4 regions of the Aeribacillus pallidus genome follow, and region 2 is predicted to be linked to each of the others. Evidence: riboswitches for the same ligand, from Rfam matches in the RefSeq annotation. Region 2 holds a riboswitch; each other region holds the start of a gene.
What was found. A riboswitch is a leader RNA that binds a small molecule or an ion and turns the genes downstream of it on or off. The one in region 2 is predicted to bind S-adenosylmethionine.
Positions count from the first base shown of each region.

Region 1 (5,505 bases), on a different contig from region 2:
GAATGAATAATTGATGGGCAAATAAGTTATGCCAAGCATATTCGTTTACGACTTGGATCGGCAAACGATATTTTTCATCAGCTCCGGCAAATCCTTTGAAGACAAAAATTTCGTCCTTTTCCTTTAAGTATTGAATAACTTTATTATATAATTTATCAAATGCTTCTGGTGAAATTGGTTGGTTTACGGAACCCCAATCAATTTTATCTTTAACAGAAGGTTCTTCGACAATAAATTTGTCTTTAGGTGACCGACCTGTATATTTTCCTGTTTCTGCACGAACCGCTCCAGTAGAAGAAAGGACCCCTTCTCCACGGCTTAACACTTTTTCCACTAGTCGTGGAACTGATAATTGAACACGAACATTTTGACCAGTAAGCAACTCTTTTAAGTTCGAAAGACTAACAGAATTCATACGGCGAAACCCTTCCTTTTCGTGATTTTATAATGATATATCGTTAACCCCTTTGTTCCTTAAAAACAGTATAACACATTTATGTAAATAATCTATACTATTTACAATATTTTTTTAAAATGTTTTATTTTTTGTCACAATTTCCTGTCTCTGTTTTGTCAGTAAGGGGAATTTTGTATTGTTTTTGTCACACTCTATATTATATTAGAACGAATGTGGAATGTAGCAGCTACTGTCTCTTGTTTTGTAAAAAGTAGGCGAATAGACTCATACATCCTATAGTTGACATTTGGACAAAATGTTCATTTTGTGGACAAACGAAGACAATTCACGGACAATATGATCATTACAAGGACCTTTTACAAAAGTAATCAGACAATTTTAGTGTTCATCAAAGCAATCACACATTGGCATGATTTTGCTGTATAAAAATATGAAAATTTTGTTGACACGCTTTGACAAAATACGATAAGATTTTACCTTGAACGGATACTCTTATCCCGAGCTGGTGGAGGGACAGGCCCTATGAAACCCAGCAACCTGCTCATTGAGGGAGATGGGATTTTCGAGACTATCCCATATTCCGAGCAAAGGTGCTAACCTGTTGCAAGGCGAGGCCTTGAACGATAAGAGTGAAAGGCATGATGACACAATCAACCTTTCCTCTAGAAGATATTTAAAAAGGAAAGGTTTTTTTATTTTGCCAAAGAATCGTGCCTTTAATGCAAACGCCACTTCTTTTCACATTGATAAAAATGATAGGTTTACTTCATACTACTAAGGGAAATGAGTACCGTGACGATGAAGCAGTAAAAGATACGGGCATGAAAGGACCAATGAATGAACAGGTGCATATGTTACATTACCGTTTTATGCGTTGGTTCAATGACTCGAGGGAGCTGCTGCTTTTTTAAAAAATCATAACAAAGGAGGATCCATCAGATGACAAAGAAACGTCGTCTTTTTACGTCTGAATCTGTTACAGAAGGTCATCCAGATAAGATTTGTGACCAAATTTCTGACGCCATTCTTGACGCTATTTTAGCAAAAGATCCAAATGCTCGTGTTGCATGTGAAACTTCTGTAACAACTGGTTTAGTACTTGTAAGCGGAGAAATTACAACATCCACGTATGTTGATATTCCAAAAATTGTTCGTGAAACAGTTAAAGAAATTGGTTACACTCGTGCGAAATATGGTTTCGATGCGGAAACTTGTGCCGTATTGACTTCTATCGATGAACAATCCCCTGACATTGCAATGGGTGTTGACAGAGCGTTAGAAGCACGTGAAGGACAAATGACAGATGAAGAAATCGAAGCAATTGGTGCGGGCGACCAAGGGTTAATGTTTGGTTTTGCATGTAACGAAACGAAAGAATTAATGCCATTACCAATTTCCCTTGCACACAAATTAGCTCGTCGTCTTACAGAAGTTCGTAAAGAAGAAATTCTTCCATACTTACGTCCAGACGGAAAAACGCAAGTGACGGTTGAATACGATGAAAATGACAAACCGGTTCGAATTGATACAATCGTTGTATCTACACAACATCACCCAGAAATTAGCTTAGATCAAATTCAACGTAATATTAAAGAATATGTTATCGAGCCAGTTGTTCCAAAAGAACTGATCGATGAAAATACGAAATATTTCATCAACCCAACAGGACGTTTCGTCATCGGTGGTCCTCAAGGTGATGCTGGATTAACAGGACGTAAAATTATTGTTGACACGTACGGTGGATACGCTCGTCACGGCGGTGGTGCATTCTCTGGTAAGGACCCAACAAAAGTTGACCGCTCTGCAGCATATGCTGCTCGTTACGTAGCGAAAAACATCGTAGCAGCTGGTCTTGCAGATAAATGTGAAGTTCAACTTGCATATGCCATCGGTGTTGCGAAACCAGTATCAATTTCTATTGATACATTCGGTACTGGAAAAGTATCTGAAGACGTATTAATCGAAGTCGTTCGTAACAACTTCGACCTACGTCCAGCTGGTATTATTAAAATGCTTGACCTTCGTCGCCCAATTTATAAACAAACAGCGGCATACGGTCACTTCGGACGCAACGACCTTGACCTTCCATGGGAGCGTACCGATAAAGCAGAAGCTCTTCGTGAGCAAGCTTTAAATCAATAATAATGAAGGACTAAAAAGAGCTATCTCCTTGATTAGGATATAGCTCTTTTTCTTTTCTGGAATTATGAAAAGGCTCTATAATAATTGTTATGGTTTAGGCACAATTTAGGGTAAAAAAAGAATAAAATTGTTAAACATGAATCATGGTCATTTTTTGCACAGATTATCAATTCCCCACATCATCCATTTTCGTTATCGTACTACTTCGTTTTAATCGAGAGTTTCATTTTTCTTCTTTTTCTTTAATCCCGAACCAATCAATAATTCATACATAACTGGAACAACAACTAGTGTCAGCAGCGTTGAAACCGTCAAACCACCGATTACGACAACTGCTAAACTTTTCGTCACCATACTTCCTGCTTCCGCTTGGATTAATGCTAACGGGAGCATGGCAACAATGGTGGTAACAGCCGTCATGATAATTGGACGGAGACGGGTGGAACCTGCTTCAAGCAATGCCTCTCTTGTAATCATGCCTTTTTGTTTGTTTTGCAGGACACGTTCAAGGAGTACAATGGCATTCGTCACAACAATTCCAATGAGCATTAACGCACCTATTAAAGCATTAAAATCCACTGGTGTTCTTGTTACAACTAAACCTAAAATACTGCCGACTACCGCTAACGGCAAAGAGAAAAGAATGGCGAAAGGTGCTCTTGCCTGCCCAAATGTAATAACCATAATTAAGTATACAAGGACAATAGCAATACCCATAATTTTAAATAAATCCATAAAGGTTTCTTGCTGTGACTCGGTAGCTCCTGCTATTTCTACCTTCACGTCATCTGGAAGGTTTAAATTTGCAATCATTTTGTTAAGTTCTGTTCCAACTTTTTTGATATCTTCAGATACAATTTCTGCCGTCACTCGAATCGATTCTTTTCCATCTTTATGAAATACAATTGTTTTGATTTTCTCCTCGTTTATATTTGCAACCTCTTTTAATTTGACCGGACCTGCCAGAGGGGAAGTGATCATGGTATCCAAAATTTCATTTGTACTGATTAATTTATGATCCTTGTAATCCAACACAATCATCATGTTTTCCCCGTTTAATGTTAATTCTCCTAACGGGGTGCTGCTGACAATCATCCTCATTTGTTCCGCCACTTGCTGCGGAGTGAGCCCATATTGTGCGGCTTTTTCATGGTCTACCTTTATCACCCATTCATTTTGAAGCTCTTCATAATTGCTTTTAATTTTGTCTAATCTATCCATTTTCTTTAACTCTGCCATCACTAAATCGGTACTTCTTACTAAATCCTCTTCGTTTGTTGCCGTCACATTCAGCTCAATTGTACTTCCTCCCCCGAAAGAACCTAAGGAGCTTTTTAAATATTCAATTTTAGCAGGCTTATATTCATTATTGTGTGATTTCATGTTTTCAATAAATTGATCGATGTCTACCCCTTTTCCGAACATAAGAAGGAACGTGGCTTCATTATCCTTTGTTACCTGTCCCCACCTGGCATCCTCGGAAGCCGCTCCCATTCGAAACATCACTTCTTTGGCTTTGTCTTGTTTTAATAACAATTGTTCAAAATCTTTTGCCTGTTCCTCGGCTTTTTTTAGGTCATAATCTGCCGGAAAAGTCATCACAATACTTACCATGGATTCATCATCAGCTTCCACATTTGCTTTAGGCAACATGACATAAGCCGTAATCGAACCGACAAAGAGAAGGAAAGATACCAACAATACAATAAATTTATGTGAAAGCGCCCAATGAAGGATTGATTGATAACGTTTAGAAGGTTGAGCTTCTTTATGTTTTGTCTTTTTTAACAGCCAAAAACTCATTAACGGAACGACGGTGAGGGCTACTAATAATGAAGATAAAATGGAATATACGACCGCCAGCACCATTGGGAGCATAAAATCTCCAATCCCGCCAGAAACGAATCCGATCGGCAAAAATACGGCGATCGTTGTTAGAGTGGAGGATGTAATCGCAACCCCAACTTCTTTCGTTGCATCAATGATGACTTCTTTTGAAAATGATTCAGACTGAATTCTTCTAAAGATGTTTTCAATTACGACGATACTGTCATCTACCAATCGTCCAACAGCTACAGCTAAACCGCCAAGGGACAAAATATTTAATGTAACATTAGAGATATCTAATAAGAATAACGTCATAAACACAGATAATGGTATACTTACAACCGCTATGAAAGTAGTTTTGATATTTCGTAAGAATAATAGAATAATCAAAGTCGCCGCTAATGCTCCAAGACCTACTTCTTTTGCCATCCCATATACTGCGTTTTCTACTTTCTCTGCGGTGGAATATAGTGTTTTTATTTCAAATTGATCTTTGTATGCGTTTCCTAGCTCTTTTACTTTTCTATCGATTTCTTTTCCGATACTTACGGCATTTTCACTTGCTTCTTTAGAAATAACTAATACGACCCCTTCTTTACCGCCTATTCGGGAAATGGCTTCATAAGTTTGCTTAATTTCCACGTCTGCAATATCTTTTAACTTTGCTTGTAGTGTTAATGGAATGTTTTTTATTTCTTCTACATTTTCAAGTTCCCCAATAACTCTCAACGAATTTTTCTTTCCGCCGACGGTAAGTTCGCCTGCAGGTACCGACACATTTTTCCCTTGCAGCGCCATTATTACTTGCTGAGCGGAAATTTGTTTTTCATTCATTCGCTCTGGATCAAGCGTAATCACCAGCTCTGTATGGGATTTTCCATAAAATAAAATGTTAGATACCCCGTCAACTCCCTCTAGTTGAGGGATGATTTCTTCTTCAATTATATGTTCATCTTGTTTTGTAAAGCCTTTTTCTGATTGAATGGCTATTTGTGAAATCGGAATCATCGATGTGTTTAACTGAGCAACATACGGCTTCATAACCCCTTGGGGAAATTGTATTTGCCCGATAATTTTTTCAACTTCTCTTGTTGCCTCTTTCATATCTGCTTCAGAAG
Region 1 is NZ_JBCNBW010000003.1:1,210-6,714, forward strand. It holds gene pckA (phosphoenolpyruvate carboxykinase (ATP)) at 1-415, opposite strand, end outside; SAM riboswitch class I at 908-1,048, shown strand; gene metK (methionine adenosyltransferase) at 1,358-2,560, shown strand; gene ABES52_RS00400 (efflux RND transporter permease subunit) at 2,771-5,505, opposite strand, start outside.
Region 1: linked by a shared signal. The riboswitch ahead of metK (methionine adenosyltransferase) and the one ahead of ABES52_RS15980 (Na+/H+ antiporter NhaC family protein) in region 2 are both predicted to bind S-adenosylmethionine.

Region 2 (5,505 bases):
AAAATACAGAACCGTCTCTACATACAATGAATTAATGGCACTTTTCACGAAAGGAGAACGGTTATGTATTATCGACTTCCTGTTAAAAAAGAGATGGAACGAAAAAAACGAACGCTCCTTGTTTATGGCGAAGGAACAGTGACCGCTCAACCTGATCAAGCGAAACTCACTTTAGGTGTAAGTACAACCAACGAAAATGTTCAATCCGCCCAACAGGAAAATGCCGTCCGTATGAATCAAGTCATCACATCGATCGTCAATCTTGGAGTCCCTCGTGACGACATCCAAACGTCTCAGTACCGTATCACTCCACAATACGATTATGTGGATGGGAAACGGATTTTCCGCGGATATGAAGTCGTCAACCTCGTCGAAGTCACCGTCGACGATTTAACGATGGTAGGGACGATCCTTGATACCGCCGTCCAGCATGGTGCAAATCAAATCGGCAATATTCAATTTCTCGTTTCCCAACCGGAACAGTACTATCAACAAGCGCTCATACAAGCAGTTCATCAGTCATTCAAAAAAGCTCGAGCGATTGTTTCCGCCATTCGAGTCACGTTAGATGAGACACCCATTTCCATCACTGAGCTGACAGAAGATCGTCCCCTAACACTCGTCAAAGCAGCCACTTACGATACCTATGAAGAAATCACGCCCATTTCACCAGGTACGCTCGACATTACGGCAAAAGTAAAAAGTGAATTTAAGTACTATTAAAAAGAGCTGCTGTATTGGTCAGCTCTTTTTTTCATTTACCTTAAGCACCATTCGAATCGTTTGCAATTGATGCCCGGCAAAATCTTCGGTAAATTCTTTGACCAATTGAAATCCTTTTGCTTCATAAAATGTTCGGCCAATTCGATTTTGCTTTTCAACGTTCACCCATACCTCTTTTACATCAAGTAGTTCTTGTAATCCTCGATTTAATAAAGCCGTTCCGATTCCTTGTCCTTGGTATGCTGGTAACAAATAAATCGCCCCGAGCTCGACTTTTCCATCGGTGACAGGAGAAAAGTTCGCATAACCGACAACCTCCCCATCTTTTTCCGCCACCCAAAGATGGGAATGTTGTAATCTTCGCACCATTTGCTCATCAGAATACGCGTTATGTAAAAAATCATCCTGCACGTGTTTTGGAATGATCCCTGCATAAGTAGCATGCCAACTTTCTCTAGCTACATGCTGTACAGCCGGGATATCTCTTTGTGTCATACGGCGAATCATTTATTAACCTCCTAACTTTTGGAAGTTTAATAAGATTATATAAAATTCCTGTTTATTAGACAATTGATTTGTTTAGAAGTACGTTCGTTCCCCATTCAGACAGGTTAAAAAAAGACTAACCTCCCTACTTAAAGGAAGATTAGTCCTTGCTACACATTAGTTATTTAAATATACCTCTTTCGTGGATTGTACGGGTTTCGCCTTTACAGAAGGAAAATTAAATACAATCGCTAAAGCACCGCAAAGAGCGATTAACATCGGATAGAACGAAAACGGAATAATTTCAAGCGGTGATAACGACGCCATTTGCGCAGCAACTAACAACTGTGCGCCGTATGGAATGATTCCTTGAATGGCACAAGAAAAAATGTCTAAAATACTTGCCGATTTTCGGGCATCAATGTCGTATTGATCTGCAATTTGTTTTGCTAGCGGACCCGCTACAATGATAGAAATCGTGTTGTTGGCTGTCGCGAAATTGGTCGCACTCACCAAACCAGCGATACTAAATTGAGCTCCTTTTGGCGAACGGACATTTTTAGACACCAGGTTGAGTAAAAATTGAATGCCACCGTTATGTTTAATGATTTCTACGATACCACCAATCAACATCGTTAAAATAACGATTTCCGCCATGCCGTTTAATCCTTCAGCCACTTTGCCTACAAAAGTTGACAATGTATAACTACCATCGACCAAGCCAATTGCTCCAGCAAGAACGATCCCACCGGCTAACACCGCGATGACGTTCACACCTGCAATCGCAGCAATCAGCACACCTACATATGGTAACACTTTAACCCATTGGAATTCACCGATGGTCACTTGTACTTCTTGACTGCTTGTGACAAAAATGAAAAGTAAAATCGTCACAATAGCTGCTGGTAACACAATAAAAAAGTTTGTTTTAAACTTGTCTTTCATTTTCGTTTGTTGCGAACGAACGGCAGCAATTGTTGTATCGGAAATAATGGACAAGTTATCACCAAACATGGCACCACCTACAACCGCTGCCATCGCAACGGATAACGAAATCCCGGTTTGCTCCCCTATACCGACGCCAATCGGTGCAAGGGCAGCAATCGTTCCCATCGATGTCCCCATCGATAACGAAATAAAGGCCGCTATTACAAACAATCCAGCGATGATAATATTTTGAGGCAATACTGATAATGCTAAATTAACCGTTGATTCCACAGCCCCCATTCCTTTAGCCGTCGCAGAAAAAGCCCCGGCTAATAAGAAAATCAACACCATAATCATAATATCCGGGTGTCCAGCTCCCTTGGCAAAACGCTCAACTTTGACACCAAACGATTCTTTTCGGTTCATCACTAACGCCACAGCACTAGCAAGTAAAGCCGCTACTAACACCGGCAATTGATAAAAATCTCCAGTCATTACTCCTGAACCAATGAACAATGATAAAAACACCACTAACGGGAATAACGCCAACACACTTCCTTGCTTCTTTTCCAACTTGTTCACTCCTATCTTGTATGTCTCAAATGTAAGTGTTCGGCCAATATAGGTATGAAAAAAGCCCCTTCTTTTTAATAAGAAGAGGCCTTATGTTTATACATAAGTAACACTCTTCTTATCTTTCAAGCATCCGCTTGCTGGATTTGGCACAGCACTCAATAAATGAGTCCGCTGCCGAGACTTCTTCGGGCCAGTCCCTCCATCTCTCTTGATAAGAAGACTTACACTACCACTATTCAACTTACACTTTTATTACTTTAATACGATTAAGTAGAGAAGTCAAATATTTTTTTCGTGTTTTCATAGAAAATTCAATCGGTCCAAATAATGTACTTTATATAACAAAAGGCTGTTTTATTTTTAAAGGCGGCGACTCCAGCGGGAACAAGAAGCCGCAAGGACCCTTACTTGAGCGTAGCGAGGGAAGCGGCCTGCGGCTTCCCCGCGGAAAGCGTCCGCTACAAGCGTAATATATAAATATCAATAGTATCGTTTAACAGACATTCATGCCAATTGCCATTGGCACATCGATGAATAAAATAACAGCAAAAGTTATCCACAGTTATTTTAGGATAGAGCCTAACAAAAAAAATCCACCTCATTACGGTGGAATTATTACTCATTAAAGTGTTACTTATCTTTTTCTTTCAATAATTTCTTTATTTTTTCATCAACATCAAGTTCATCCATCTCTAACGATAAATAGTTATCCATACTGTCAGGAACATATCTAGCAGCCTTGCCGTTTTTGATGTTAAATTTTCCTTGATGAGCTCCTAAAATACCATAATGTTCTTCTTCCAATAACGGAAAATCAGATTTCACACCAAACAATAACACCTTATCATTTTTTTCCATATTGGGTACACCATTAAAAACAACCTTCACCTTTTCTTTTAATTTTTCTTTTGGATAATCTTTAAATTTTTTCCCAACACCTGCTGCTTCTTTTGTAATCATTCCACCAGGTTCAATAAACGTAAGCTCTTGTCCTGCTTTTACATCTCCAGTATATACTTTTGAAACTTTTACATTTACTTTCGTAAATACGACACGATCTTCCCCAACTTCATGATGAACAGAGCTTGTTTCTAAAACCTTTCCTTCAATAATGACTGTTGCATCTTCCATAAGTTCCTCGACATTGTTATATATCTTCTCAAAATCCACTTCTGTCACGACTTCTTCGATCCTTTCATTTCTTGTTACTTCCTCTAGTCTATTTTCCTCTACCGCTACCGATTTGGCAGAAACGGTTAGGGATTCATTTTGGATGTTAAAATGACTTTCATTTATATAAAAAGTTGTTCCTAAAATGATAAAGGCAATCACACCGAAGAGCGTTTTTTTCATATTTCCACTTCCTTTCCAAATTAGTACAGATAATTAATGCCATGGAGATCATCAGCTTGTGAATTGCTTACTTTTCTACCATAACCTAGTTGACACATGATAGCATATGGATTTGAGTTGTTGTGAGCTAATCCAAAAGCATGCCCCATTTCATGAGCAATAGTTCCTTTCCTATCTGTACTATTTAGATTATTAAAGTTAGGATTATTTAATTTAATTTTGTTCCAGCCCCAATTTTCTTGATAAGGGTCTAACTTCGTATCATATTTCCAAAATTCAGTTTCTCCTAACACTCCCATATAACTCGGGTAATAACTTCCTGCGTAAATATCCATAACACTTTGAGACATGGTAGTTGTTTTACGATATGAAATTGGGGTGGTAATTCCGACACGCTCCGTTGTATAAATCCATTCATTCATCGCTTGGTCAATTAAACTTTCATAACTACTTGCCGATGAAGTGATATAATAATACCTTTTATTGTTACCGTAGTTTCCAACCCCTCCATTTAAAACATGATCGTTGTAAGTATTGTAAGCAGATGCACTACTTGGAAGGAAAAGGGTAAATGAAGTACCTAGTAGTGTAATGAATGCAACCATTCTACCTACGTATGTACGGAACATCCGCATGAAATCGCCTCCCACCTTCTATATTTTTTCAAAATAGTAAATATTTAATATAAATTAAGTTTATAATATATTAAATTTTAGTCAATAATAAATACAGAATTTTCTAAAATATTTTATGCGACTTTGATCAATTCATTGAATAAATTTTTTTACCAATTAATCCATCCCTTCAGTTCCATTAAATAATTACAAAAAAGAGGCCGGCCAGTAGCCAACCTCTTTTATATCGTTACATCGCACTTCCGTCCATCTCGATTGCTTGCTCAATGGCTTCTTGAGGTACAACAATGGATTCAATTTCGTTATATTGGTTGTATTTTGTTGTCATGTCCATTTTCATATCGACCGGCATCTCTCCATCATTGATCGTTAAGGACATCGACATTTCTAATTGACTAACTAAAAATGTATTTTTATCAACCATCACTTTATAAGATAAACTTTGAATGTTCATGGCTTCTAATGCTTGTTCGGAATCGTGTGTTATCATCATGTCGCCGTTTAAACTATTCATTTTTTCTAGAATGAATTTTTTCACCGTATCATTGGAACTATCAATCGTGATGATATATTGTCCTTCTTGTTCTTTTAGATCAATATAATCAGAGACAGCTTTTAATTCTTCAATTTCTTGAGATGGATCGTATCCTTGAAGTTGTGCTTTTATATCTTCAGGAAGCTCTTCTGTATCAAACGTCATTTTAGCCCACATGCCTCCTAAATCCATGTAGACCGCTTCCCCATCAAAGTACGAATCGACGGCAAATTCCTCTCCTTCCAAAGCAGTTGTTGTTGTCGTATGTCC
Region 2 is NZ_JBCNBW010000081.1:2,587-8,091, reverse strand. It holds gene ABES52_RS15990 (SIMPL domain-containing protein) at 64-723, shown strand; gene ABES52_RS15985 (GNAT family N-acetyltransferase) at 742-1,230, opposite strand; gene ABES52_RS15980 (Na+/H+ antiporter NhaC family protein) at 1,387-2,709, opposite strand; SAM riboswitch class I at 2,825-2,930, opposite strand; gene ABES52_RS15975 (hypothetical protein) at 3,343-4,065, opposite strand; gene ABES52_RS15970 (matrixin family metalloprotease) at 4,086-4,700, opposite strand; gene ABES52_RS15965 (DUF6612 family protein) at 4,930-5,505, opposite strand, start outside.

Region 3 (5,505 bases), on a different contig from region 2:
AAACGAAGATCGATTTGTTCTAAGAAGCTTTTTTTGATGGCCTTTGGGTAGCGTAAAAGAAAGTACAGCATCGCTCGAGCAGCGGCGCCTTTTCCGTGTTCAGGTTCGAAGCGTCCATCTATGACGATCCCACAATGATTGCGGATTTTTTCTGTTGGTAATTCGGGTTGATAAAAAGAAAAGTCAGCATAGGGGTAATTGGACCTTCTTGAATTGCAAGCAGGTTGACAGACAAATAAATGATGCAAATCACCTTTCATTGGTTCACGTGCATGAAACCAAGATTGGGGAACAATATGTTCTGTATTATACTTTAGTTCCCTATCAATAATTTTCATTTTTTTCAATAAGGTAGAGCCCTTCTTTTTCACTTGTTTTAAAAGGGATTGGAATTGGACATACCTTTTTTGATTCGTTAAAAAGTCTTCCTGAATGAGCTTTTGCGGATCCTCTTTTTCCCCAGAATAAATACTTTTCACCGATCCATCCGGTTGCAAATCGACCCACGTATATAAATAGCGGTCTTTACTGATGGAATAAGGTAATTGGTTTTTATGCGTTGTTTTGACTAGTTCATGAAAAAGGTGAAACAATTCCGTCGCAGATTTATTTGGATGGCTAACATCTTTATAATAGGTTTGAATGTCTTTTATATCACTTTCTTCATTATAATAATGGGTAGGATCTTGCCGAACTTTCTCTTGATTTTTTAATAAAAGAAGCGAAGTGCGAAGACGATCGTTCACTTGCCTTTCTTGTTGTTCGGAGAAAAATTTCACCACTAATTGTTGCAGTTGTCTCTCCTCATTTTCCATCAATGGAATGCCCCCTTAATTAAACAAACGTTTATTTAGATCTTGGATTAAACAAACGTTTATTTAGACCTTGTCTTAAATAATTATTTCGCCATTTAGGATTTATTTCCTTTTTATCATCGAGGATAAAAATCCCCCTGCTAATCAGCAGGGGGATTACATTAACACCAGAATCCTTATTTTGATTTAATAAATCCGTTTTGTAATAACCAGTTCTTTGCTACCTCTTCAACACTTTTCTTTTCGAAATCTACTTGATAGTTCAAATTTGTGATCGTTTCATCGTCTAATTTATCTACAATTGGTTTTAATTCTTTTTCAAGATTTGGATGTTGTTGTAATACATCTGCACGAGTTGTGACCATACCGTTATAAGCAGGAAAGAAGGTTTTATCATCTTTTAAGGCTTTTAAGTTATACGCTTTAATTCTTCCATCTGTTGAATAGGCAACTGCTACATCCACTTCACCATTGCTTAATGCTTGAATAGGTAAGCCTGTCTCCATTTTTTTCACATTCTTAGATCCAAATTTAAAACCATATTCTTTTTCAATTCCTTTTAAGCCATCAGGACGGCTCGCAAATTCAGCGTTTGTAGCAAATGTTAATTTTCCAGGATTTTGATTTACGTAAGCAGCTAAATCACTAATCGTTTCGATACCAAGTTCTTTTGCTTTTTCTTCTTTTAATAAAAGAGCGAATGTATTATTAAAAGCAGCAGGACTTAACCAAATAATGTCGTTCTTTTCTTTATCGATTTTTGCAAGTTTTTCGTATGCTTGTTTTGGATCTGAAATCGTGTCTTGCTTTAAATAAGTCACTAACGCTGTTCCGGTATAGTCCCAATAAAGATCAATTTGATCATTTTCTAGAGCCTTACGAGATAGTTGACCTCCCATTTGGCCAGCTTCTTCAATTTGATATCCTTTATCTTTTAAATATAGAGCTGTAATTTTTGATAAAATGTAAGATTCTGTATGATATTTTGTCCCTACAACAATGGTATCGTCTTTCTTGTCATCTCCTGACGCTGTTTCACTATTTTTGCATCCGGTTAAAACAAACAAAGCTAGTAAAAAAATAAAGACGAAATAAAGTAATTTTTTCATGACGAGTACCCTCCTAAAAAAATAAATTTTAATTGATTGCAGATTGTCTTAAGCGAACTCCTTTTGACGTAATGAACCTTTCTATAAGACGTAAACTAGAATCTGCAATGATTGCCATTAAAGTAACAGGAACGGCTCCTGAGAGAAGATATGTACTATCGAGCATTTCAATACCTGTAAAAATATAATCTCCTAATCCTCCACCACCGATTAAATACGCTAAGGCAGCATTTCCAATATTCAGTACAACTGCTGTCCTAATGCCACCCATCATAGTTGGTAGGGCATTTGGAATCTCAATTCGAAATAGAATTTGTGTTGGTGTTAGTCCCATACCTTTAGCTGAATCCAACAACTGGTTATCAATGGATTTAATGCCTTCTACGGTATTTCGTAAAATCGGTAAGAGGGAATACATAAATAATGCAATAACAGCAGAATACAGACCGATTCCTAAAACTAACATAATAAGTGCTAAAACAGCTATACTTGGTACAGCTTGCCCGATATTAGCAAGATTGAGAAAAGCCCATTCAAACTTTTTGAATCTTTCTCTTGTTATAAAAATGCCAACAGGAATTGAAGTGAAGATGGCAAGTGCCGATGAGAGTGTAACAAGTTTCAGATGTTCAGAAAAAAGAACTATGAATTCATCTGGATAATCAAAAATAAGCTGAAAGTTCCCACTTTGATAGGCCCAAATAAGAAAAATAAGTGAACACAATAAGCAAATAAACTTAAAAAGATTTGACAAGATTTTTTTCTTCATAGTTCACTTCCTTTCTAATCGGTTTATGAGTAAGGCTGTGTAAAAAATGTTTAATATCTTGGCTATGAACAATCCCAACAGGTTGTTGTCCATTTATAATGATCGCTTGTTCATTTGAATTAAAAAGTAATTTTGATAACGCTTCACGCAGGTTTGTGTCAATCGAGATGGTTTCAGAAATTAAATGGTTTTCTACTTGTCGAACATAGCCTTCTTTCATTAAATCGGCAATTGTATAAAGGCTAAGTTGTTTGAATGTACGATCTTTCCCAATGAAATTTGCCACGAACTCATTTTTAGGAGAGAGCAACAGACGACTTGGAGTATCATATTGTATTAATTGCCCATTATTTAAAATAGCAATATAATCACCCAGCTTTATTGCTTCATCAATATCATGACTGACAAACAAAATGGTTTTCTTTACTTGTTTTTGAATTTTTAAAAACTCATCTTGCAAGTGAGTACGTATGACAGGATCTAGTGCACTAAACGGTTCATCCATTAACATGACTGGTGGATCAGCTGCCATTGCTCGAGCAATACCAATTCGCTGCTGTTGCCCACCTGATAATTGGTGAGGATATCTTTTGCGATATTCATCGGGATCAAGTCCAATCAATTCCATTAATTCACTAAATCGTTTCTGTTTTTGTTTGCTGTTCCATCTTAATAAAGTAGGTACAATCATCACGTTTTGTTCAATCGTCATATTTGGGAATAAGCCGTGATGTTGAATCACATAACCGATTTTCCGGCGAAGTTCAATTTCATTAAAATGATGAATTTCTTTTCCGTTAATAAAAATCTCTCCTTTTGACAGAGAAACAAGCCGATTCACCATTCTGAGTAAAGTGGTTTTCCCACACCCTGATGGTCCTAGTAACACAACAATTTTTCCTCTAGGTACAGATAGGTTAATGTCTTTTAGAACTGTGACATGTTTGTTATATATTTTGGAAACATGTTTAAATTCGATCATTGTATGTACCTCCGATAACTGTTCTATTTATCTCGTAAATTCATAGGGGTAAATCGTTTTTGTAACCATCCAAGTAGGCTGTCGGCAATTAGTGATATGATACAAATCAATAAACTACCGGCAAGAATCATATCTGGATGAGTTCTGGATATTCCTTGATTAATAAGAACTCCTAATCCACCTGCTCCAACAAAGGCAGCAATTGCCCCGATTCCAATATTTAATACAACCGCTGTGCGAATACCTGCTAACATGATAGGAAGAGCGTTTGGAATTTCCACTTTTAAAAGCCGCTGTACTTTAGTCATTCCCAATCCAATAGCTGCGTCTCGAATATATGGATTCACATTTTTTATTGCAAGGTATGTATTACGAATAATAGGAAGCTGTGAATACAAAACTAATGCGATAATAGCTGGTAGAAACCCAATTCCTTGGTTAATCAAGGAGAGAATCGGCATCATTAATCCAAAAAGAGCAATGCTAGGAATGGTCATAATCATATTTGTAACTTGTAGGACTGTTTCTGCTAATTCTTCATTTGTTGTCAACATAACACCTATGGGGACACCAATTGCAATAGCAATAACTAAAGACAAACCAACAAGCTGAAAATGTTCCCAGGTTAACGAAATAATCTGTTGTTGATTAGCGAATATATAATCCCAAAATTGTATAACCCTTTCCATATAGCTCCTCCTTTAATCAAATTTATGGCTCTTGTTCTCCCTTTTGAAATCTGTTGTTAGATTCAGAGTGAAATAGTCTTTGTTAAAATAAAAAGCCTCTTTCTGGAAAATAGAAAGAGGCTGAGAATGATCCTTTACATACACAAAGAAGCATTGTCATCCTTTCCTATCTTCCAAGCGTATTGCTTGCTGGAATTGGCACAGTATTCTATACAGAATCTGTTGCCGAGGATTCATCGGGCCAGTCCCTCCACCTCTCTAGATAAGAAATTATGCTTATATATTTAGTTGGTTTTAAAAACAATCAATCTTGTTATTCACTTGAACAAATAATCAAATAAATATATGATTTTATAAATTTCGTAACAATTTGATAATATTTACAATATACATACTATTTCGTTTTTCTGTCAAGCCCATTTGGGGATCGTAACAGGTTGGATCCTCTTAATTAAACAAACGTTTATTTAAACCTCGGCTTAAACAAGTGCTAATTATTATTTCGCCTTTTATGATTTATTTCCTTTTTATCATCGAGGGTTATCGTCTTAATAAAAAATAAACCCTAGTTAGGCTTGCATAAAAACCCCCCCTGCTGTCTGATATGATCCCCTTATAGTAGACAGAAAAAAGAAAGCACATTAATCTGTCTACTATGGAGGGGATTTTTTCTATGGGGAAAATACGAAAAACATATGATGTAAAGTTTAAAAAGAAAGCTGTGGATCTATATAAAAAAGAGGGCATGGGCTACAAATCGGTGGCTAAAGAGTTAGGGATTGATCATACCATGGTACGTCGATGGGTAGAACACTATGACAAAGAAGGAATGAAAGGTCTGGAGGAAAAACGCGGGAAGGCAAAAGGTCCAGGAAAAGGAAGACCGAGAACTCGTCCAGAAGATCCTGAAACGAAAATCAAGCGTCTTGAAGCGGAAGTAGAAATGCTAAAAAAAGCTCTTAAAAATGTGAAAGGGGGAATGGAAACCGTACCAACTCATAAGAAGTTCGCCATCATTCATGAAATCGCTGGTAACCATATTTCTATTCAAGAATTATGTAAGATTGCAGGCGTGTCTCGAAGTGGATATTACAATTGGGTAAAACGGCAGAAACACCCTTCTCAAAAGCAATTAGAAGAC
Region 3 is NZ_JBCNBW010000052.1:47,575-53,079, forward strand. It holds gene ABES52_RS11750 (endonuclease I family protein) at 1-815, opposite strand, end outside; gene ABES52_RS11755 (ABC transporter substrate-binding protein) at 992-1,924, opposite strand; gene ABES52_RS11760 (ABC transporter permease) at 1,953-2,693, opposite strand; gene ABES52_RS11765 (ABC transporter ATP-binding protein) at 2,662-3,675, opposite strand; gene ABES52_RS11770 (ABC transporter permease) at 3,699-4,364, opposite strand; SAM riboswitch class I at 4,528-4,633, opposite strand; partial or broken gene ABES52_RS11775 (transposase) at 5,038-5,328, shown strand; partial or broken gene ABES52_RS11780 (IS3 family transposase) at 5,374-5,505, shown strand, end outside.
Region 3: linked by a shared signal. The riboswitch ahead of ABES52_RS11770 (ABC transporter permease) and the one ahead of ABES52_RS15980 (Na+/H+ antiporter NhaC family protein) in region 2 are both predicted to bind S-adenosylmethionine.

Region 4 (5,505 bases), on a different contig from region 2:
AGAATTAAAGCGAATTGAAACGATTATCACAGAATTCTTAATTTTAGCGAAGCCTCAAGCGGTTCAATTTGTTCATGCCGACGTCACGAAAATTATGAAAGATACGATTGATCTATTAAATGCACAAGCAATGATGCACAATGTTCAGTTTTCATATTCTTTTCCAAAAAATTTACCACAAGTCTATAGTGAACCGAATCAATTAAAGCAGGTGTTTATCAATATTATTAAAAATGCGATTGAAGTAATGCCTAAAGGTGGAACGATTACAATTACAATTAACGATGACCAAAACGGTTACTTAAAAGTATCCATTAAAGACGAAGGTGTCGGCATACCAGAAGATAAAATCAAACGATTAGGGGAACCTTTTTATACGACGAAAGATCGAGGGACTGGTCTTGGGTTAATGGTTAGTTATAAAATTATTAAAGAGCATAATGGAAAAGTAGAAGTCGAAAGCGAAGTGGGAAAAGGCACAACGTTCCACATATATTTACCGTATTCAGGAACAATGTAAGGAGTTTTTCGTATGAGCCGATATTATGCAACAATGACAAGTCCGATTGGGGAATTATACATCTTTGTCAACGACCATCAAGTAACTGATATTACTTTTGGTAAAGAGAAGGAACTGTTGGAAGAGGCGATATATGAACCGTCCCATTCAATCATTCAGGAAGCCATTTGTCAATTAGATTTATACTTTCAAGGAAAACTTGTACAGTTCCAGCTCCCCATACATTTCGAAGGGACCCCTTTTCAACAAAAAGTGTGGGAAGCGTTACAAGCGATTCCTTATGGAGAAACACGAAGTTACAAGGACATTGCCAAGATGATTGGAAATGAAAAAGCTGTCCGAGCCGTCGGCCAAGCAAATCGAAAAAATCGGTTGCCGATTATCGTTCCATGTCACCGAGTTATTGGAAAAAATGGTGCTTTAACCGGTTACGCCGGAAAAGAAGTGGAGAAAAAACGAATATTGTTACAGTTGGAAGGGGCTTTAAAGTAAGCCTCTTTCTTTTTATTTCTTGAACATTTCTGAAAAATATTTACAATTAAAATAATTTTTATTATCATCTAATTAGATATTTGTCAAATTAGATATATATCGAAATAGGAGGGGTGTTATGCAGCTAGGTAAATCTATTGCTTTTTTTAAAGCAATCGGGGACGCGACACGCATTCGAATTGTTACATTGTTGGCCAATGGTCCGCTACATGGTCAGGCGATTGCCGGTAAATTAGGTTTAACGGCACCAACAATTACGCATCATCTGCAAAAGCTCAAAGAAGTGAATTTAGTATTCCAACGAAGAGATAAAAACACGATTTATTACCATTTAAACCGTTCCGTCCTGTCGCACCACGGAATGGCGCTCCTCCAGTTAGCCAAACAAAAGGAGGAAAGAGATATGACGTCACTTGAATTGGAAAAGCAAAAAGTTATTCAAAATTTCTTTACACCAGAAGGGAAATTAAAGGCTATTCCAGCGCAGCGAAAGAAGAAATTAATCGTGTTTGAACACATCATTCGAGGACTAGAAATAGGAAGAAAGTACGAGGAAAAAGAAATTAATGAGTATATTAAGAGGTTTCATGAAGACTATGCGACCATTCGTCGTGAGTTCATCATTAATCATTACATGTATCGGGAAAATGGTATTTATGAATTGAATCCAAAAGAAATGTGGGCAACACTTGAATAAGTGAAGAAGGCTGACTTTCAAATAGAAACGTCAGCCGATCTTATAATTAATAAAATTCCGGACGCCGGTCTTGGAATACCGGAATTTTTTGACGAATGCGTTCTACATCATCTAGTTCAATCGTTCCATAGATGCATTGTTCTATTTCGCTTGCTTCAACAATCACTTCTCCCCACGGATTGACGATCATGGAATGGCCAGCAAACGTATTAGCAGAATCATTGCCTGCCCGGTTGCAAGCAATCACAAAACATTGGTTTTCAATCGCTCGTGCTTGAAGTAAGGTACGCCAATGGTCCAGTCGTGGTAAAGGCCACTCTGCTACGACAAAGATTGCTTTTGCTCCAAGTAATACATGTTTTCGAATCCATTCAGGAAAGCGAATGTCATAACAAATGACCCCAGCAAATGTCTCCCCATCTAAAGAAAACAGACCGTCTGTATCTCCACTCGTTAAAAATTTATGTTCGTCCATCAGTTGAAAGAGATGTAGTTTACTATAATGCTTCACTTCTTCCCCATCTCGATTGACGACAAGCAGCGTGTTTGAAATCGTTTCCCCTTTTTTAAAAGGAATCGAACCTGCAATGATATGAATACCATATATTTTTGCTAACTGTTGAATCATTTGCCGGACATCGGCACCTTCTTCTTGAACAATATTTCGCAATCTCGAAAGATCGTAACCTGTTGTCCAAAGTTCTGGTAAAACCAATATATCACAGCCTTGTTCGACGATTACAGGGAGACTTTCTTGTAATTTTTTTATATTTTCTTCTGGTTTTCCCAATTGGATATCCATTTGGAATAAAGCAAGTCGATAGTTCACTTTCTGTCCTCCTCATATTTTCTTCAAGTATGTTTAAAAAGTATAAAAATAATAAATTTTTGCTCTTTACATTTCTTAACAATCGTTATATCATGTTTCACTAGAAATGAAAAGCAAAAGAGTTACCTTGATTAAAATAGCGAATGGAATGTGAAGAAGGTGGAAAATTTGACTATTTATGAACCATCACAAATAATCCAACAATTACCGAAGCAATTTTTCGCTAATTTAGTGAAACAAGTAAGCGCAAAGGTTGCCCAAGGGCATGATGTCATAAATTTAGGCCAAGGGAATCCTGATTTACCAACTCCAGCGCATATCGTCGAAAAAATGCAAGAAGCGGTTCAAAATCCATTGAATCATAAATATGCACCTTTTCGAGGATTTGATTATTTGAAAGAAGCAGTGGCGACCTTTTACAAACAAGAATATGGGGTAAAGATCGATCCGAAACATGAGGTGGCTGTTCTTTTTGGAGGGAAAGCTGGACTCGTTCAATTACCTATTTGTCTATTAAACCCTGGCGATATTGCCCTTCTTCCGGACCCCGGGTATCCAGACTATTTATCTGGACTAGCGATGGCCAGAGCATCTTACGAGTTGATGCCTCTTCGGGAAGAGTCTCAATTTCTACCGGAATTTGATTTTATAAATCCTCATGTACTTGAAAAAGCAAAACTCATGTTTTTAAACTATCCGAACAATCCAACAGGGGCGACCGCTGATCTCAGCTTTTTTGAAGAAACGGTACGCTTAGCGGAAAAGCATCGAATTTGTGTTGTGCACGACTTCGCATATGGAGCGATCGGCTTTGATGGACAAAAGCCGATTAGCTTTTTACAGGCAGAAGGGGCGAAAGAAGTTGGCATTGAAATTTATACATTGTCAAAAACATACAATATGGCTGGCTGGCGGGTCGCTTTTGCAATTGGCAATCGCTCCGTCATTCAAGCTCTTGAGCAATATCAAGACCATATGTATGTGAGTCTTTTCGGTGCGATTCAAGAAGCTGCCGCCCACGCGCTTCTTTCCTCCCAACAGGCGGTGAGAGACCTGGTACAAACGTACGAAAAACGGAGAAATACGTTGATTGAAGCTGCTCATCAAATTGGCTGGAATGTAACTCAACCGAAAGGCACTTTTTTTGCCTGGCTGAATGTGCCGAATGGCTATACTTCTATGGAGTTTTTCCAATTGTTATTAGAAAAAGCTCATGTCGCTGTGGCTCCGGGAGTTGGATTTGGACAATATGGGGAAGGGTACGTGCGTGTAGGACTGTTAGCAGAAGAAAAACGACTAGTGGAAGCCATTGAACGAATGGATGCACTCCGTTTATTTAAATCGTAGCAATTAAGATAATTGGTGAAAAAAATATTGACAATTTTTCTAGGAGATGGCATAATTCGAATTAATTTAAATTATATGAAAATTGAATACGTAAGAATTTCTTATCAAGAGTAGGTGGAGGGACGAGCCCGATGAAACCCGGCAACCGACCGTAATACCATCGCGAGGTGGGGCGCTTAAGGCGCCGGATGTAACATCCGCAAGGCACGGTGCTAATTCTTGCAGCGTTATGCTGAGAGATAAGAAGATGGTGGATAGAAACGCAACCTCTTCTTATCGAAGAGGTTTTTTTATTTGATTTGAAAAAGGAGGAGCAAGATGTCCTATCTTATTGCTACTTACAAAATGAGGGGAAAGCCCGGTTCGTTTTTGAAAAAGGCCGAACAGATTGCACTTGGTATGACAGTTGGTTCTTGGACGAATTTACCTTTGCTTGAAAAAGAACAACTGAAAAAGCACAAAGGTGAAGTTCTTTCAGTGGAAGAAGTTGGACTTGAGAAAGGAGAGACAGAAAAAGTAACTGGTTATGTCCGAATTGGGTATCCTATCGTTAATATTACGACCGATTTTCCTTCCATCTTAACGACTGTGTTTGGGAAGCTTTCATTAGACGGAGAAATCAAATTAGTGGATGTATCGTTTCCGGATGAATTATTTCCGTCATTCCCAGGCCCGCGTTTTGGAATCAAGAAAATTCGAGAAGGGTTACAAGTATTGGATCGACCACTTGTGATGAGCATTTTTAAAGGGGTGATTGGCCGCGACTTACCATACCTGTTGTCGCAACTAAAAGAACAAGCGCTTGGTGGTGTGGACTTAGTAAAAGATGATGAAATTTTGTTCCAAAATGACCTTACGCCTTTTGAACAGCGGATTGTTGAAGGGAAGAAGGTGCTAAATCATGTGTATGAAGAAACAGGACATCGAACGTGGTATGCGGTTCATCTTTCTGGTCGGACAAAAGACATCATTGACCGGGCGAGACGTGCATCTGAATTAGGGGCAGATGTGTTGTTATTCAATGTATTTACGTATGGGTTGGATATTTTACAGCAGCTAACTGAAGACGATGAAGTGAACGTCCCAATTATGGCACATCCTGCTTTTAGCGGAGCATTGACTTCTTCCCTCATTTATGGTTTGTCCCATTCTCTTTTACTTGGAAAGTTGTTGCGCTATGCCGGAGCAGATTTTTCCCTCTTTCCATCTCCATATGGTTCGGTTGCGCTCAAAAAAGAGGAAGCGCTCCACATTAGAGATGAATTAGTGAAAAATCACGTGTATAAACGTACATTCCCGGTCCCATCGGCAGGGATTCATCCCGGTTTGGTACCTGCTCTAATCCATGATTTTGGGTATGATCAAGTCATTAATGCAGGTGGTGGCATCCATGGTCATCCACAAGGAGCACAAGGAGGTGGAAGGGCGTTTCGACAAGCGATAGAGGCTGTTTTGCAAAATAAGCCGTTACAGGAAGCAGCAAATGAGCATCCAGAATTGCAAGAAGCGTTATCCCTTTGGGGGACAGTGGAGGTGACATCATCATGAGTTCTATAGCTATATTCTGTGATTTTGATGGAACGATTACTGAACAGGACAACATAATCTCCCTCATGGAAC
Region 4 is NZ_JBCNBW010000005.1:1,386-6,890, reverse strand. It holds gene ABES52_RS01395 (PAS domain-containing sensor histidine kinase) at 1-520, shown strand, start outside; gene ABES52_RS01390 (methylated-DNA--[protein]-cysteine S-methyltransferase) at 533-1,012, shown strand; gene ABES52_RS01385 (DUF2087 domain-containing protein) at 1,131-1,709, shown strand; gene ABES52_RS01380 (carbon-nitrogen family hydrolase) at 1,756-2,538, opposite strand; gene ABES52_RS01375 (pyridoxal phosphate-dependent aminotransferase) at 2,698-3,885, shown strand; SAM riboswitch class I at 3,984-4,131, shown strand; gene ABES52_RS01370 (2,3-diketo-5-methylthiopentyl-1-phosphate enolase) at 4,204-5,433, shown strand; gene ABES52_RS01365 (2-hydroxy-3-keto-5-methylthiopentenyl-1-phosphate phosphatase) at 5,430-5,505, shown strand, end outside.
Region 4: linked by a shared signal. The riboswitch ahead of ABES52_RS01370 (2,3-diketo-5-methylthiopentyl-1-phosphate enolase) and the one ahead of ABES52_RS15980 (Na+/H+ antiporter NhaC family protein) in region 2 are both predicted to bind S-adenosylmethionine.